One region of the Streptomyces sp. NPDC053755 genome, then DNA from elsewhere that is predicted to be linked to it. Evidence: riboswitches for the same ligand, from Rfam matches in the RefSeq annotation. Region 1 holds a riboswitch; the other holds the start of a gene.

Region 1 (3,440 bases):
TGAGCCCGTTCGCTCGGTAGGCGTCGACCAGCGTCGACCACACCTCGCGCATGGCGCGGTACCCCTCGGAGAGGGTCGCGTAGAGATGCTCGTCGCGCAGCGTCTCGGACCAGACCTGGAGGATGAGCCGGGCGTACGCCTGGCGGTCAGCGCCCTCGATCCGCTTGTCCAGGAAGAGCCGCAGGACCGAGCCGAGCAGGACGTCGGGGGTGGGCGGCGGGGTGGAACGCGAGGCGTCCTCGAACGCGCTGCGGATGCCGGCGAACGCTTCCGCGGCGATGGCGGCGATCAGCTCCTCCTTGCCGCGGAAGTAGCGGTAGACGGCGCCGGCCGAGAGGCCCACCTCACCGAGGACGTCCTGCATGGAGGTGGCGTGGAAGCCGTTGCGGGCGAAGCAGCGCGCGGCGCCGTCGAGGATCTGACGGCGGCGGGCGTCGAGGTGTTCCTGGGAGACGCGAGCCATGGGCCGAATGTAAAACGAACATTCATTCTTGACAAGCGGCCACTCCGGCGGGACAGTGACTCCACCGCCGTAAAACGAACGATCCTTCTCTTTGTATGGGAGTCGCCATGCCTGCCAACGGCACCCGCAAGACCCTCGCGGTGATGGTGTTGATCCCGGTCGTCGCGGCCCTTGCCCTGTGGGCGTTCGCCTGGCCCGCCGCCCGGGTCGCGCCGCACGACCTGCCGATCGGCGTCGCCGGGCCCGCTGCCGCCGCCGCCCCGCTGGAAGAGCGCCTCGCCGAGCGCGACGGCGCCTTCGAGGTCCACCGCTTCGACTCCGAGGCAGCCGCCCGCACGGCGATCGAGGACCGGGTCGTATACGGCGCCGTGGTCGTCACCCCGCAAGGTCCGCGGCTGCTGACCGCGTCCGCCGCGAGCCCCGTCGTCGCGGGGCTCCTGCGGGAGGCCGTCACCGCCCAGGTCCCCGCCGGCACGCAGGTCGAGGTCGTCGACGTCGTATCCACGCCCGCGGGCGACCCGCGCGGCAGCGCGTTCGGGTCGAGCCTCTTCCCCCTCGTCCTGGCCGGCACGGCCGCGGGCATCGTCATCACGGTCATGGGCCTGCGGCGCGGACGGGCGGTCCTCGCCCTGTGCGGCGCCGCCGCGCTCGCCGGCATCGTCGGCGCCGGACTCGCCCACACCTGGCTCGGGGCGCTCACCGGCGACTGGTGGGCCGAGGCCGGCGTCCTCGCGCTCACCGTCCTCGCCATCGGCTCGGCGCTCGCGGGGCTCGCCGCGCTGCTCGGCCGGGCGGGCTTCGCCCTCGGGGCACCTCTGATGGTCCTGTTCGGCAACCCCTTCTCCGGCGTGGCGAGCGCGCCCGAACTGCTGCCGGCCCCCGCGGGCGCGCTCGGCCAGCTGCTGCCGCCGGGTGCGGGCGGCTCGGCCCTGCGGTCCGTGGCCTTCTTCGACGGCGCCGGCGCGGGCTCACCGCTGCTGGTGCTGGGCGTGTGGGTGGCGCTCGGCCTCGCCGCGGTGGCCCTGGGCGGGCGCCGCACCCGGGCCGCCGCCGAGCCGGGCCCCGCCCCGGCCCCGCGGCCCGCACCGGTGGGCTGACGCCCCGCCTACCGCCGCGTGCCTCCGCTGTAGCGGACGGGGGCACGCGGCTTCCGCATGCGCGCCGGGGCGAGAGCGAGGTACACGCCGACATCCCGGCCCGCACGCTCCGCGTGTTCGACGGAGAGCGCCCGGGCGGACCGGGTCACTCTTCCGAGGACCCCGGCGAGTTGACATTGTCGCGTGTCGTGTCGAGGTCCACTCGGCCCACGGAGGGCGCAGAAAGCCTCCCCCTTTCGGCGTAGTCGACGAATCTACATATGGCCGGGGCGGGTTGCAGCGCAGCTGTACACATCTGGCTGAATCGGGCGTCCCACCCCTGGTACGGGGCTCGTCGGGCAAACCTCCGAAGATCACGAAACCTACTTGTCCACCCGAACGGATCAGTGGTGAGGAGCCTCACATATCGCCGTTTCAACTCGGATTTCACCCCGGATGTGGGTCAAGATCCCTGACGACGACAAGCCCCCGCCACCACGGCGGGGCGGTCCGGGCGGACGCCGAGTCCTGCCGCTGTCCCGGACGTCTGGTCGACAGAGGTGGATCGGCAGGAGTGGAGGACCCGAGCAACACGGGACGACCGAGCAGGTGGGCCGTTCCTTGGGGTGAAGCCGCAGCCGCGGCCGGGCATCTTCGCCTGCCCGAACCCGACAGGTCATCCTTCACAGGCGGCTGACGAAGGGTTGCGCATGACTGCGCAGATTCATGTCCCGTCCCTGCTGTCCCGGGCCGGAGCCGTCTCGGCTCTCACCCTCGCCGCCGTCGGCGGCACGCTGCTGGCACCAGGTGCCGCACCGGAGGCCCAGGCCGCGACGTCCCACGCCGGCAAGGCGCTGAGCATCGCGGCCTCGAAGAAGGGATCGCCCTACAAGTACGGAGCGGCCGGGCCGAGCCGGTTCGACTGCTCGGGGCTCACGCTCTACTCGTACAAGAAGGCGGGCAAGTCGCTGCCCCGTACCGCGCAGCAGCAGTACAACAAGACCAAGCACATCTCCGCCTCCAGCAGGCAGCAGGGGGATCTGGTCTTCTTCCACTCCGGCGGAAGGGTCTATCACGTCGGCATCTACGCCGGTCAGAACAGGATCTGGCACTCCCCCAAGACCGGTTCCTGGGTGAAGCTCGACAAGATCTGGTCCTCGAAGGTGTACTACGGCCGCGTCCGCTGACGCGCGGCCGCCGGACGCCCGCCGCGCGCGGCCGGTGTCCGACGGATGCCGTCGGGCCCGCGACGGCTGACGCAGCGTCGGACGGGTGCGCGGTGACGGACGGGCGCGGTGCCGAAGGGGGCGCGGTGCCGAAGGGGGCGCGGTGGCGCCGCCGGCCTCGAGGTGGCTCACACCGCGTCAGGCGCCCCCGAGCGGGGCCGACACGGGGCGCCGCGCCGTCCAGGGCAGGTTGATCCAGACCGTCTTGCCCCCGTCGGCGGTCGGGGCGACCGTGAGCCGGCCGCCCGCCTCCGCCGCGAGGAAACGGATGATCACCATCCCTCGGCCGTTGTCCTGCTGCACCGCGGCCGGGAGTCGCCGGGGCCAGCGGGGGTGGCTGTCGGTGACGCCCACGCACAGCCGCTCCCCGCGCTCCAGCCGGACGTCGACGGTGAACGTGGGCGACTGCCCGAAAGTGTGCTGGACGGCGTTGGTGGCCAGCTCCGAGACGATCAGCCGCACCGAGTCGGCCGTGTCGCTGCCGGCCTCGAGCCCCCATTCCCTGAGGACGTCGTCGACATATCTCCGGGCGGTGGACACCGAGGCGGGATCGCTCGGCAGCGTGACGGATGCTTCCTGGTGGTCTGCCATGGCGACGCTGTCCTTCCCATCGGGGCCCCGCCCCGGACTGCACTTCGCGTCAGGGTGCCACCGATCGGGCCGCCATAGGGGTCG
Region 2 (3,440 bases), on a different contig from region 1:
TGCAGGGCGGTGAGGGCGCGGGCCCGCTCGGCGTCTCCGCGGGCCACCGCGTCGACGATCGCCCCGTGCTCGGCCCAGGCCTCGACCGGCTGCGCCGTCGGCTCGATCGCGTACATCCAGGCGATCTTGTGCCGCAGCTGCGTGAGCAGCGCCGTGAGCGCCGGACTGCCGGACGCCTGCGCGAGGGTCTCGTGGAACCAGCCGCCCAGGGAGCGCAGGTCGTCGCCCTGGCCGCGGCGGGCACGCTCCTGACCCAGCCTGACCAGGCCGCGCAACACCTTGAGGTGCGCGTCCGTACGCCGCTGGGCGGCGCGGGCGGCCCCCAGCGGCTCCAGGAGCGCCCGGACGTCCAGCAGGTCCGCCGCCTCCTGCTCGGTTGGCTCGGCGACGTGGGCGCCCGCGTGCCGACGGGTGACCACGAAGCCCTCCGACTCCAGGGTGCGCAGCGCCTCGCGGACCGGCACGCGGGAGACTCCGTAACGGCGCGCCAGCTGCTCCTCGGTCAGCCGGCTGCCGCGCTCGAAGAGACCGGAGACGATGTCGTCCCGAATCGCCGTGCATACCGAATGCGCCGGGATGCGCATGTTCGACCTCCGCCTTTTCCGCGCGAAACCCATCCGATGGACGTCTGTTCGTCGACTCTTCGGTGACTCTATTGCAGCGGGGCGGTATTTCCGATGGCTACGGGAGATCCATGGATATCTTTTGGCCGACGAAAAAGCCCCGGCTCGGTACGAGCCGGGGCTTTTTCGTCGGGCCTTGGGCGGCCCGGTGGCGTTCGCCGGACGCGGTCGGGTCAGACGTTCACGCCGCGGGCGCGCAGGTACGCGACCGGGTTGATGTCGGAGCCGTACTCGGCGCTCGTGCGGGCCTCGAAGTGCAGGTGCGGGCCGGTGGAGTTGCCGGTCGAGCCGGAGATGCCGATCCGCTCGCCCGGGGTGACGGTCTCGCCGACCGAGACACTGATGGCCGAAAGGTGCCCGTACTGGGTGTACGTGCCGTCGTTCATCCGGATGACGATGTTGTTGCCGTACGCGCCGCCCCAGCCGGCCTCGACCACGGTGCCGGAGCCGACGGAGACGACCTCGCTGCCGTAGGAGGCGTGGAAGTCGACGCCGGAGTGGCTGCCGGAGGACCACAGGGAGCCGCCGGTCTGGTACCCGGTGGTGACGTACGAGCCGGCGACGGGGAGCTGGAAGGAGTTCAGGCGCTTGCGCTCGGCCTCCCGGGCGGCGCGCTCCTTGGCTTCGCGGATCTCCTTGGCGCGGGCCTCGGCCTTGCGCTTCGCCTCCGCCTTGGCACGGGCCTCGGCCTTCGCCTTCGCGATGGCCTCGACGGCCTCCCGCTCCTGCGCGGCCGCCTGCACGTCGATCCGGTCCGCCAGCGACTCGGAGACGACGGCCTGGTTCATGCCGGTGTCCTCGAGCGAGCGGGTGTCCGTGTCAGCGGCGAGCGCCGGGGAAGCGAGGGTTCCGATGACGCCGGTGGTGGCGAGGGTCGCGACGCCGGCGATGCCCGCGCTGCGGCGCGCCAGACGGCTCGGACCACGATGCTTCCCGGTGGCACGGGTGAACGCCATGTAGTGGCTGATCCTTTCCTTCCTTCTCGCCTACCGGGTTAGCTGACGGGTTCGGAGCAGGAAGGTCTCCTACGGGCCCCTCCGCACGGGTGCGAAGGCGTCCGATTCACCCCAGGGACTTCGTGTGGGTCCCCGGCTCCCCAGGCTCGCGCCTGACGGGGACTCGGCGATGACTGTCCGATGCCGCGGGTGCGGCGGGTGCAACTGGCGAACAGCCGGATTGACGCTAAACGGACCGTCTTTCAATCGGCAAACGGACTCGGCTGTTTGTAAGACATGCCACAGGGCAGACACCCACCCTCCGCCTCAATACGGACAAAAGATCAACAAAGGCGAGGACCCCGACGTATGGTGACGTCGGGGTCCTCGCCGTGGCGTCTGTTCCGCCTCGATCAGCCGGTGACGACGGTGACTTCGCCGATGCCGAGCGCCCGCACGGGCTCCTCGATCTGCGCCGCGTCACCCACGAGCACGGTGACCAGACGGTCCACCGGGAAGGCGTTGACGACCGCGGCCGTCGCCTCCACCGTGCCCGTCTCCGCCAGACGCGCGTACAACTGCGCCTGGAAGTCGTCCGGAAGGTGCTGCTCGACCTGGTCGGCGAGCGTCCCCGCGACGGAGGCGGCGGTCTCGTACTTGAGCGGCGCCACACCCACCAGGTTCTGCACCGCCACATCCCGCTCCGCGTCGGTCAGTCCCTCCGCGGCGAGCGTGCGCAGCACCTTCCACAGGTCGTCAAGTGCCGGGCCGGTGTTGGGGGTGTCGACCGAACCGCTGATGGCGAGCATCGCGGCGCCGTTGCCCTCGGCGTCGGAACGGAGCACCTGTCCGAAGGACCGGACGCCGTAGGTGTAGCCCTTCTCCTCGCGCAGGACCCGGTCCAGGCGGGAGGTGAGGGTGCCGCCGAGGCAGTACGTGCCGAGGACCTGGGCGGGCCAGACGCGGTCGTGCCGGTCGGCGCCGACGCGGCCGATCAGCAGCTGCGTCTGGACCGCGCCGGGGCGGTCCACGATGACCACACGGCCGGTGTCGTCGGCCGTGATCGGCGGGACGGGGCGCGGCTCGGCGGTGTCGCCGGTCCACGCGCCGAGCGTCTCGGCGAGGACCTCGTCCAGGTCGACGTCGGTCAGGTCGCCCACGACCACGGCGGTGGCCGTGGCGGGCCGGATGTGCGCCGTGAAGAAGGCGCGGACGGCCGTGGCGTCGATCGCGGCGACGGTCTCCTCGGTGCCCTGGCGCGGCCGGGACATGCGCGAGCCGGCCGGGAACAGCTCCTTGGAGAGCTGCTTGGCCGCCCTGCGGGCCGGGTTGGCCGTCTCGTGCGGGATCTCGTCGAGGCGGTTGCGCACCAGGCGCTCGATCTCGCTGTCGTCGAAGGCCGGGGCGATCAGGGCCTCGGAGAGCAGGCCCAGCGCCTTGGGCAGCCGGGAGACGGGGACCTCGAGGGAGACGCGTACGCCCGGGTGGTCGGCGTGGGCGTCGAGTGTGGCGCCGCAGCGCTCCAGCTCGGCGGCGAACTCCTCCGCCGTGTGCTTGTCGGTGCCCTCGGAGAGGGCCCTCGCCATGATCGTGGCGACGCCGTCGAGGCCCGCGGGTTCGGCTTCCAGGGGGGCGTCGAAGAAGATCTCGACGGCCACCACCTGCTGGCCCGGACGGTGGCAGCGCAGCACGGTCAGGCCGTTGTCCAGCGCACCCCGCTCCGGGGCCGGGAAGGCCCAGGGACGTGCGGTGCCCGGCTGGGGCTGCGGGTGGAACTCCATGCTCGTCAAAGCCGCGGCAGCGTCGCTCACTGGTCCGCTCCCTCTTCCTCGTCGTTCTCGCTGACGCTGTCGCCGTGCTCGGCAGTGACCGGTTCGTACAC

The links. Region 1 has a riboswitch for cyclic di-AMP ahead of AB0K65_RS08500 (C40 family peptidase). Riboswitches for the same ligand answer to the same signal wherever they lie in the genome.
Region 2: linked by a shared signal. The riboswitch ahead of AB0K65_RS03345 (M23 family metallopeptidase) and the one ahead of AB0K65_RS08500 (C40 family peptidase) in region 1 are both predicted to bind cyclic di-AMP.

Annotation. Positions count from the first base shown of each region.
Region 1 is NZ_JBFASK010000005.1:217,554-220,993, forward strand. Features, by position in the region: gene AB0K65_RS08490 (helix-turn-helix domain-containing protein) at 1-463, opposite strand, end outside; gene AB0K65_RS08495 (ABC transporter permease) at 571-1,560, shown strand; cyclic di-AMP (ydaO/yuaA leader) riboswitch at 2,074-2,246, shown strand; gene AB0K65_RS08500 (C40 family peptidase) at 2,250-2,726, shown strand; gene AB0K65_RS08505 (ATP-binding protein) at 2,904-3,356, opposite strand.
Region 2 is NZ_JBFASK010000002.1:116,477-119,916, reverse strand. Features, by position in the region: gene AB0K65_RS03350 (GntR family transcriptional regulator) at 1-584, opposite strand, end outside; gene AB0K65_RS03345 (M23 family metallopeptidase) at 797-1,579, opposite strand; cyclic di-AMP (ydaO/yuaA leader) riboswitch at 1,592-1,758, opposite strand; gene AB0K65_RS03340 (pitrilysin family protein) at 1,972-3,369, opposite strand; gene AB0K65_RS03335 (pitrilysin family protein) at 3,366-3,440, opposite strand, start outside.